DNA from 3 places in the Virgibacillus sp. L01 genome. Region 2 is predicted to be linked to each of the others. Evidence: riboswitches for the same ligand, from Rfam matches in the RefSeq annotation. Region 2 holds a riboswitch; each other region holds the start of a gene.
The links. A riboswitch is a leader RNA that binds a small molecule or an ion and turns the genes downstream of it on or off. The one in region 2 is predicted to bind cyclic di-GMP.
Positions count from the first base shown of each region.

Region 1: another riboswitch for cyclic di-GMP. It lies ahead of ACTWQM_RS12820 (Spo0E family sporulation regulatory protein-aspartic acid phosphatase); the one in region 2 lies ahead of ACTWQM_RS00990 (chemotaxis protein CheX).
Region 3: another riboswitch for cyclic di-GMP. It lies ahead of ACTWQM_RS14825 (prepilin-type N-terminal cleavage/methylation domain-containing protein); the one in region 2 lies ahead of ACTWQM_RS00990 (chemotaxis protein CheX).

Region 1 is NZ_JBQQCP010000006.1:154,244-157,523, forward strand. It holds gene ACTWQM_RS12810 (S-layer homology domain-containing protein) at 1-304, opposite strand, end outside; gene ACTWQM_RS12815 (lysophospholipid acyltransferase family protein) at 301-1,518, opposite strand; gene ACTWQM_RS12820 (Spo0E family sporulation regulatory protein-aspartic acid phosphatase) at 1,690-1,860, opposite strand; cyclic di-GMP riboswitch class I at 1,893-1,980, opposite strand; gene ACTWQM_RS12825 (hypothetical protein) at 2,173-2,925, shown strand; gene rlmH (23S rRNA (pseudouridine(1915)-N(3))-methyltransferase RlmH) at 3,012-3,280, shown strand, end outside.
Region 2 is NZ_JBQQCP010000001.1:206,880-210,159, reverse strand. It holds partial or broken gene ACTWQM_RS01005 (MotA/TolQ/ExbB proton channel family protein) at 13-694, shown strand; gene ACTWQM_RS01000 (flagellar motor protein MotB) at 713-901, shown strand; gene ACTWQM_RS00995 (OmpA family protein) at 941-1,417, shown strand; cyclic di-GMP riboswitch class I at 1,521-1,623, shown strand; gene ACTWQM_RS00990 (chemotaxis protein CheX) at 1,695-2,156, shown strand; gene ACTWQM_RS00985 (chemotaxis protein CheW) at 2,180-3,280, shown strand, end outside.
Region 3 is NZ_JBQQCP010000008.1:71,443-74,722, reverse strand. It holds gene ACTWQM_RS14830 (prepilin peptidase) at 9-764, opposite strand; gene ACTWQM_RS14825 (prepilin-type N-terminal cleavage/methylation domain-containing protein) at 875-1,240, opposite strand; cyclic di-GMP riboswitch class II at 1,285-1,369, opposite strand; gene ACTWQM_RS14820 (type II secretion system F family protein) at 1,418-2,614, opposite strand; gene ACTWQM_RS14815 (type IV pilus twitching motility protein PilT) at 2,618-3,280, opposite strand, start outside.

The DNA of each region.
Region 1 (3,280 bases), on a different contig from region 2:
TTGAAACGATCATGAGACCTGAGTTGATAACAGCTGGACTATTTTCCACTTGCCGTTCTTTTAACGATAAAGCAATAAAGCCAATGGCCATTAAATGGTAAACCAGGTTTCCAAGTAAATCCTTATCAAAATTTATCCATCCTAGTAGTTCAGGTCCAACGATTAACCCTAGGAAACCAGCAATCATGGACGTTGGTACAATTAATTTCCTTAAGGCTGGTATTCTAGCTTTTAATACAGCGGCAATAACAATTAAAAAAGATAAAAGAGCAAAATCGAGTACAAATGACCAGGAGTTACTCATGATATCACCTCATCTGATTGTTTAGATTCCAATTCCTGTGCGGTTTTGATTGCCATTAGCCATTTGTACGCTGAGGTGTCGGGCTGATAAAATACAATTCGATAAAATTGATTTTCATAAAAGAAGTCCAGCTTATGATGAAACTGAATATTAATCCCTTCCATATCCCGAAATGCAAATGCATGTTGCTCCTCATTATCACCATTAAACGTAATTGTTGTATTATTCCACTCTAGATCTCCTTTAGAAACAAGACGGAATGGTTTATTGTCCTCAGATAAAAACAGCTTAACATGGTCCTGCATTGCCTCATTCCAGTTCTGCTGCCAATTCGGATCAAGTAAAGTCTCTTTCAAAAATTCAAGCTGCCATTTATTCCAATCACGGGGTGTAGAATAATAGATGGGAGGTGTCACTTGCTCAAATGTTCCCAAGGATGTGTAACGAACGGTATAATCACAACTTCGGCATTCAAACAGGTCATCGTGCGAATGCAGCTGTCCAGGTATTCTACAATGTGGACAAACAAACAACAGGCGTTCCAAGTAGTTTGCTAGATTTTTCCCCTGATATTCACCTGCAATCTCAGACTGCCACTCCATTTCATTATGGTAAAGCGCTTCGGTTAGCTTCTGGTTAATGACGTCAGGTGAATCGTTAGTAAATGCTCCCTGATCCCATACTTTTTTATAGGAGATAGAAATCAAGCCTTTGCGATGTTGATCCGCCCACCTTGGATGAGTCAGATGCCCGCCGCGAATTGTTGTAATGATAACAGGGATGTCCAACAGCTTAACTAATTTAGCGGTTGAGTAAATAAGCGGCTCCGTGTCACCGTCCCAATTTCGGTTTCCTTCTGGGAAAATACCAATAACCCTATTATGCTTCTTAGCCTTCAGTACACCTCTAATCGTGCTCGTATCATTTTTGAATTTCATCTTTGGGATGGCACCAACATAGTTTAATATTCTTTTTAAGAAAGGATTTCGAAAAAGAGGTTCAGCAGCAATGAAAGAAATCGGTTCATTTACATAACTATTTAGAATCAGTGGATCCCAGTTATTTACGTGGTTAGATAAAATAATATAAGGCGGTTTCATGTGAAGGGTGTCATTGCGTTCAATCACTATTTTTGAACGTCTTCTGGTAAAGAAACGGATGAAAAATAACAGCATATTTATGATCCGCATATTTGGTTTATTTTCGATACTCATCATTTCACATCCAACTATAAAAATATAAAATTAGTACGCTACTATTTTACCATATAATCGAGTATTTTCCTTTAAATGCAAAAAAAGCTATACCCCACAAATGGACGGAGTATAGAAAGGCAGTGTTAGTACCAGAAAAACATAAAGGTAGGATTAATTGAGTTCATTTGTCTAAATCGACAAAAGTTGATTTCGTTGGTTGAGCTTCACATCTAGTAGTTGACTAACTTGTATTAATGATGGATCTGTAAAATCACTTCCATTCGCCTTAACCTGATACATCAAGGATTTAAGCATTTTAATATCATTGTTAATAATCTTCAGAACATCTTCAGTATCCAAATCACATCCCCCTTTCAGGAATAAGGAGTGTATTCGAAAGCTGGCTGACTTATTGGAAAATCCAACTTAGCCCCTATAGCTTTGCGTCATCATCTTTCAATGATTTTGCCATTATCGTACATGATGTGATGGTACTAACACAGTTTATTCTATAAAAGATATTGTCCACAATATACTATATATAGTGAATTAACGCAAAATTCATGAAAAAGTGCCGGAACATTTTAAGCTTGCTTAATCTGGATTATTGTCCCGTCTTTTCATAATACGCATAGGATAATACAATACTATGAATAAGGAAGTGACCAAGAGATGGGATTATATATTAATAATAATGATCATCCAGACGTCTATATGAATGGCAGCGATATCCTGGAGCCGAACCAGGGATACTTTCGCGTAGATTATTTCTCCGAGATGATAAAAGAACAGAAAGAACTGAATAAATCATTATCCAATTCCTTTCGTGATTTAAAATCGTTATACCACCAGCAAACTAATACACAGGCAGGCAGATGGCAGGAGGTTGGCAAACAGCTGGAAGTATTAAAAGAAAGTAACCTTCAGCATAAAAATTTCGAGAATCAGGCTGTCCAATGGTTGAAAACGTTAGATAGCAATAATGCAAAACTGCAGGATATCTTAGAAAACGGTGGCCTATTAAATAAGGAGATTGCAGAACAAGTCAATCGCTTAGGCGAATCGAATCAGGCTATTGTAGACCAGCTAGGAAAATATGAAAGCTCAAGCCAGGCACTCGCATCACACATGAGTGAGCTGTATGATCTTAACAAGCAGATGTCAGAGCGGATTTCCACGCAAGACGATAACCAGGATCAAGTAATAAACCGACTGGAAAACCAAGAAGCCCTTATGGAGAAAACGTTAAGGCAAATTGATCAGTTTCGATCCATTCTTTTCGAACGAACTAACTATATAGCAGAAAGTATTGAAAACAGTTATAATCTTACTTCCACATATGTCTATAAACTGATGACTGGATCAGAACAACCACTGTCCCTTTTCATGACGAAACAAAGAGAAGAAGAGAGGAAGTCTGATTAATTGAATGAAATGGCGATACTGTAATACGGTATCGTCATTCTTTGATACAATGTAAACAAAAGAAGTCCATAAAGGAATGAATTTCAATGAACATAAAGATTATCGCAGTAGGAAAATTAAAGGAAAAATACCTCAAGCAGGGCATTGACGAATACTTAAAGCGGTTAAGTACATATGCAAAAGTTCAAATCATCGAAGTCGCCGATGAAAAAGCCCCTGAAAACATGAGCGACGCTGAAATGATCGACGTAAAACAAAAGGAAGGCGAACGCATTCTCGCTAACATCAAACAGGATACCCATGTCATAACGCTCGAAATCAATGGCAAAATGCTAAGCTCCGAACAACTTGCAGC
Region 2 (3,280 bases):
ATATTTTTTAAATTGATTATTTTATTAGGAACAGCTGCCTCTGTTTGTATAGCGTTCCCAATGAACACGCTTAAAAAAGTACCTGCTCTGTTTAAGATAATTTTCACAGACGAAAATCACAATGACATAGCGATGACAATTGAAAAATTTACTAATTGGGCTGAACAAACTCGAAAAGAAGGGTTGTTAATACTTGAAAGTGAAATAGATCAGGTAAACGATTCTTTCTTATCTTCGGGACTGCAATTAGCGATTGATGGACAATCTCCTGATTTTATTAAAGAAATTTTGTTTGAGAAAGTGTATGCGATGGAGGAAAGACATCAAAAAGGCATATCAATCTTTACACAAGCAGGTACATATGCCCCCACCTGTAATTGGATTGATTGCAGCTCTTGGAGATATGAATGATATGGAAGCACTTGGCCATGCCATTTCAGCTGCATTTATAGCGACATTACTTGGTATATTTACAGGTTACGTTTTGTGGCATCCGTTTGCTAACAAATTGAAAGAGAAATCTAAGGATGAAGTGTTTTCAAAAGAAATAATTATCGAAGGTGTGTTATCCCTTACTACAGGAGATTCACCACAAGTAATAAAGGATAAATTAAGTTCCTATCTATCCCAAAAGGAGTTGGAAAAGTTAGAGCAGGGGGAGAATATGCGGAAAACGAAAAAGAATAACAAATCTCATGTTGACGAATCATGGCTGCTCCCATATGCCGATTTATTAACGTTATTGGTAGCCTTATTCATTGTTCTGTTTGCGATGAGTAAAATAGATACGAAAAAATACGACCAGATTTCACAAGTTTTTCGAGAGGAATTTACAGGGGGGAAAGGGATTTTAGAGCAAAACCAAAGTCCAGTTGATAAACCATTAGAATCAAACAACTAAGGAAATGAGAAAGAAAAAGAGAGTGAACAGACTAACGAATTGAATAAATTTGAGAAGTTACAGCGAGATATTAATACATACATCAAGAAGAACAATCTATCCGAACTACTGGGGATTAAACTTACAGAAGAAGGTCTATTAATTACTATTGTAAATGATATTTCTTTTGATTCAGGTAGTGCAAAAGTTAAAGAAAGGGGGGAGAAAATTGCGAAAGAAGTGTCTAAGTTCCTATACATAGACCCACCTCACCAAATAATAATCAGCGGACATACAGATAATAGACCTATACATACTAGGAAGTTTGAATCTAATTGGGATCTAAGCTTCATGCGAGCAGTCCACTTTATGCGGTTAATACTCAAAAATGACAACCTAGATCCAAGGAAATTCAGTGCCAAAGGATTTGGTGAACACAGCCCTGTAGCACCAAATAATAGTGTTGAAAACCGGGCGAGAAATAGACGAGTGGAAGTTCTGATACTACCAAATCACGAAATAAAGCCTAAAAGTTAAAAGTAATTTAATATAATATTAACAATTTTCAATAAAAAGATTGACTTTAATTTTATTCTGTATTAAGATATTTCAAGAGTTAATACTAATTACCTATATTCTAAGAAGATAAAGGCAAACTATTCGAAAGGACAGGACGCAAAGCCTAGGATCTAATGTGGTGGAAGGGTTTAAATACCCGCCTCGATGATCGCCTGGCTACCAATTAATTTTTTGGCTATTCTATCGTTGTTAGAATGGTCATTTTTAATTTTAACAAGTAAGGGAGATGTTTTTTATGTCGATATCAATTCAAGAAAGAAACAAATCGATAAAGAATGTTTTAAATGGGACGTACACAGCGATACAAACAGTTGTCCCTATTAAACATGAAATATCGAAGCCAGAAATACTAGAAAACTATTTGGAAATTCAGTATGGAGCACTGATTGGTATTACCGGTGATATTAAAGGGAAACTAATCTTGGCGGGAGCCCCCACTGTTTTTGCTTTAATTGGAGAAACGATGTTCGGAATGGCACTGGAAGGGGAAATGCTCACATCCTTTAGTGGTGAACTAGGGAATATGATAGCTGGTGGGTTATCTACCAATATTGTAAGTCAGGGCATAAATATGGATATTACTTCTCCGACTATTATACAAGGGAATACAAAACTATCAGGTTATGAAAAGGCCCTTCACGTATCGGTAGAATTTGAAAAGGCAGGGTTGATGGAGATTTACCTGTTAGTAGATTAGAGGAAACAGAGAGGAGGATCCATATGGATACCGATCAATACATAGAAGTGTTCCTAGATGAAAGCAGTGAACATTTACAGGCCATTAACGACCACATCTTAAATTTAGAAAAAAACCCGGAAGATCTTACTATTGTTAGTGAAATTTTTCGTTCAGCTCACACATTAAAAGGTATGTCAGCAACAATGGAATTTAAGGATATTGCTTCGTTGACACATAAAATGGAAAATGTCTTGGATAAAATTAGAAACAGTGAGCTGGAAGTAAATGAAGAAGTAATTGATATTTCATTTCTTGCACTTGAATCATTAGAAGAAATGGTTGGCTCTATTAGTGAAGGTGGGAATGGGAAGAAAGATGTTACAGATCTTGTAGCTCGATTAGAACAAATGGAAAATGGTACTACACATGTAGATTCGTTGAAGGATAAAGAAACTATTAATTCGAATACAAATATCAAACTCGATGAATATCAGACAACAGTTGTATCCCAAGCTAAAGAACAGGGATTCCATACGTATCACGTTACCGTTACGTTATCTGAGGATTGTATGTTGAAAGCGGCACGTGCCTACATGGTATTCGAAGCTTTGGAGGGTGTTGGAGAGGTTATTAAATCTGTCCCTACCGTAGAGGAGTTGGAAGCAGAAGAATTTGAACAGCAATTTTCTCTTATTCTAGTATCAGAAGAGTCTTCGGTGGAGATAAAAAATCGTATACAGAATGTCTCTGAGGTCCGGGAAGTGGATGTCTCTAACTTCACTGGTGAAGATAATAAGGTAAACTGTGGTGATGAAGACAAAAAGAATGTTGATCAACCTCAAGATGAATCGAAAAGTACGAGTGGGAAAACAGCTTCATCCAAAACGATACGTGTAAATAGTGAACGAATTGACTATTTAATGAACCTTTTTGAAGAGGTAGTCATCGATCGAGGCCGATTAGAAGATATTTCGAAAGAGACGGATAATCAAGAGCTGAAAGATACAGTAGAGCATATTGCAAGAGTTTCAGAAGATATGCAGAATTTAATATTAACAATGAGAATGGTTCCTGTTGAACAAGTTTTTAATCGTTTTCCTCGGATGGTTAGAGGTTTGGCAAAAGATTTAGACAAAAAGATT
Region 3 (3,280 bases), on a different contig from region 2:
TCACCTGCTTACAAAAATAAATTAAAATACCAGTTTACTAATCTTTCACCGTAAAAATATGTAATTAGTGTTGCAACAACAATATATGGACCAAATGGAACGGGTTGCTTGCGGTCGATTACCTTTAAGATAAGCAGCAGCATTCCTATAATTGCACCAATCATACAGGAGAGGAAAAATGCCAGTAACACCTTATCAATTCCCAAAATAATGCCTAAGATACCGAACAGTTTCATATCTCCCGCGCCCATTCCACCACTACTAATAATTATAATTAATGCAAGGAGCGTAATTCCAATTATACCACCAAGAATGGATGACCACCACGGATCCAAAGGCTGTACGATACGGATGATGATGAGTAATGGCAGAAAGAAGAGAAGTACTCTGTTTGGGATTAACATATATGTTATGTCGGACACCAATATAATCATAAGCATCGAAACCAGAAGTAACGCCGTAATGATTTCTAGATTTATTCCTACTAATGAGTAGCTTAATGCAAATAAAATACCTGTAGACAATTCAATTACAGGGTATATAAACGAAATCTTTTTTTGGCAATGGCTACATTTAGCCCCTTGGATGACAAATGAAATAACCGGTATATTCTCATACCATGACAATTGATGGCTACAATTGGGGCAAATTGAACGGTCGTTTGCGAAGGGTATATTTTCTGGCAGGCGCAATCCAACTACATTAAAAAATGAGCCAAAAATTAGGCCAAGGAGGAAGAAAAATGTTATTAGTAAAATATCCATTCGTGTGGCTCCTTATTGTAAAGCTAGAAGAATATATATTGAAGAATACGCCCTGCAACTATTAGTGCAAGGCGTAGGTTATAATTAAAATCATTTTAAATTATGTTGTTTTAGTCAACACTTTCATCTCCACCATATTCAAATTTCCCATTTCCATCTTTAGTAACAGTACCAGAATATTTGGTATCTGTTCCTGGAACTGTAGGAACTTCATCTAGATACCCTTTTTTCTTTAGCTGGTTCAGAGTGATAGTATCATCCTTGCCATAGTTACCACTAACATCTGCTAACCTTGCAGCATTTTTGATCAGTTCTACATTTGCGTCATGAGCCTTTTTCTCAGATTCACCAATAACATTTCCTATCGTCGGTACTGCTATAGCAACAATAATCGCCAATATTGCAATAACTGCCAACAGTTCAACAAGGGTAAACCCCTTTTCTTTTTTCATCATCTTTTTCATGCGTTCTAGCATAAAAATCCCCGCCTCTCTTACTATATAAGATATAAAGTCTATTAAACTTAGCTGGCCGGTTGCACTACTTACTCCAAACTACCAAAATGCCCAAATTGCAGGTAATTTATCATCGCATCCTACTATATTCCTATGTACACTATAATACATTTTCAGACAAAAATCTACTAATTTTTTCTAGATATTTTCAAACAAAGAAAACATTGGAATAACAACTGCGGTAATGATGCTGCCTACGATTATTGTCAGTATAATAATCATAAGCGGCTCGATTAATGTTTTGATTCGATTCGACAATTGTTCTACTTCTTCTTCGTAAAATGCTGCAGCTTTTGAAAGCATATTGTCTAAAGTCCCGGTCTTCTCACCAATCTGGATCATTTGAACAACTAGTGCCGGAAATGCCCAATGTTCTTTCATAGGATTAGTAATCGATTCTCCTACTTCCATCGATTTCCTGGATTGCTCTAATACATCTCGAATCACACGATTTCCAACCACTTTTTCGGTGATTTCGACCGATTGTAGGATTGGTACAGAACTATTTACTAAAGTACTCAACGTTTGTGTCATCCGAACCAAGACACCTTTATGTGCAAGCACACCTAAAAAGGGAAACTTCATTTTTAGCTTATCGGCCCGGTAAACAAACGCATCATTCTTCAACAGGTACTTATAAATTGCAATACCTAATAATACTACAGCAATAAGCACCCACCAAAAGGCACTAACCCAACTGCTCAGACTCAAAATAAACTGGGTATACGCCGGAATCTCTTCACCAAAGGAATTAAACATTCCTACGAATTGTGGAACAATGAATACTAGCAAGAACATACTTAATAAAAGTGTGATAACCCCTACAACACCGGGATAAAGTAATGCTGAAACTACTTTTTGTTTATTACGATATTCTTTCTCGTAATAATCAGCCATCTGGTTTAATATGTCATCAAGTTTACCACTAGCCTCCCCGGCCCGGATCATGTTGACGAGTAGAGATGGAAAGACCTTCGGGTGACTTTCAACTGCTTTTGAAAGGGCCTGTCCCTGGTCAAGTTGTTTATCAATAGCAGTCAGTGCTTGCCTTAATGCATAATTGTCCGTTTGCCTTGACATCGTCTTCGTAGCTTCTGAAATCGATATACCAGCATGAATCAATGTTGCATATTGCCTTAGAAAAATAACAAAGTCCTTATTTTTAACTCTTCTATTAATAGATAATTCCTTATTCCACGATTTCGTCTCATCTATATCGATTACGATTATACTATCCTTTTCTAACCGTACTAGCGCATCTTTTTTTGAATCAGCCTCTATCCTTCCTTTTGTTTTGTGACCAGATGCATGTTTTCCACTATATTGATAGTTCATCCATTAAAAACCCCTTTCCTGCATAAAAGGAGCAGCCGATTCATAGGAAATTAGGTCTTCTTTTAGTAACCGTTTGAGATCCATTTCAAGCGTGTGCATGCCCTGTTCTTTTGATGTTTGCAGCACATTCTGAACTTGATGCAGTTTTTCATTACGGATTAAGTTCTTAACAGCAGGTGTATTAATCAGAACTTCTGTTGCCGCCCGCCTCCCCATATTATCTTTTGTAACTAGTAATCGCTGGGAGATAACAGCTTTTAAAATGGATGATAACTGGATGCGGATTTGTATTTGCTGTTCAGATGGAAATACATCAATAATTCGTTCGATTGTTGATACTGCATCTGTTGTATGGAGGGTACCTAATACTAAATGTCCCGTTTCCGCAGCGGTAATCGCTGTTGAGATAGTTTCTAAGTCACGCATTTCACCAACTAAAATGACATCAGGGTCCTGTCGCAGGCTTGCTCTAAGTCCATTAACAAAGCTATTTGTGTCAAAACCAATCTCACGTTGATCAATAACCGACTTGTTATGTGTATGCATATATTCAATCGGATCTTCTAAAGTAATAATATGGTTTTGCATCGTTTGGTTCATATGATGGATCATGGAAGCAAGCGTCGTACTCTTTCCACTTCCGGTTGGCCCTGTTACAAGCACTAG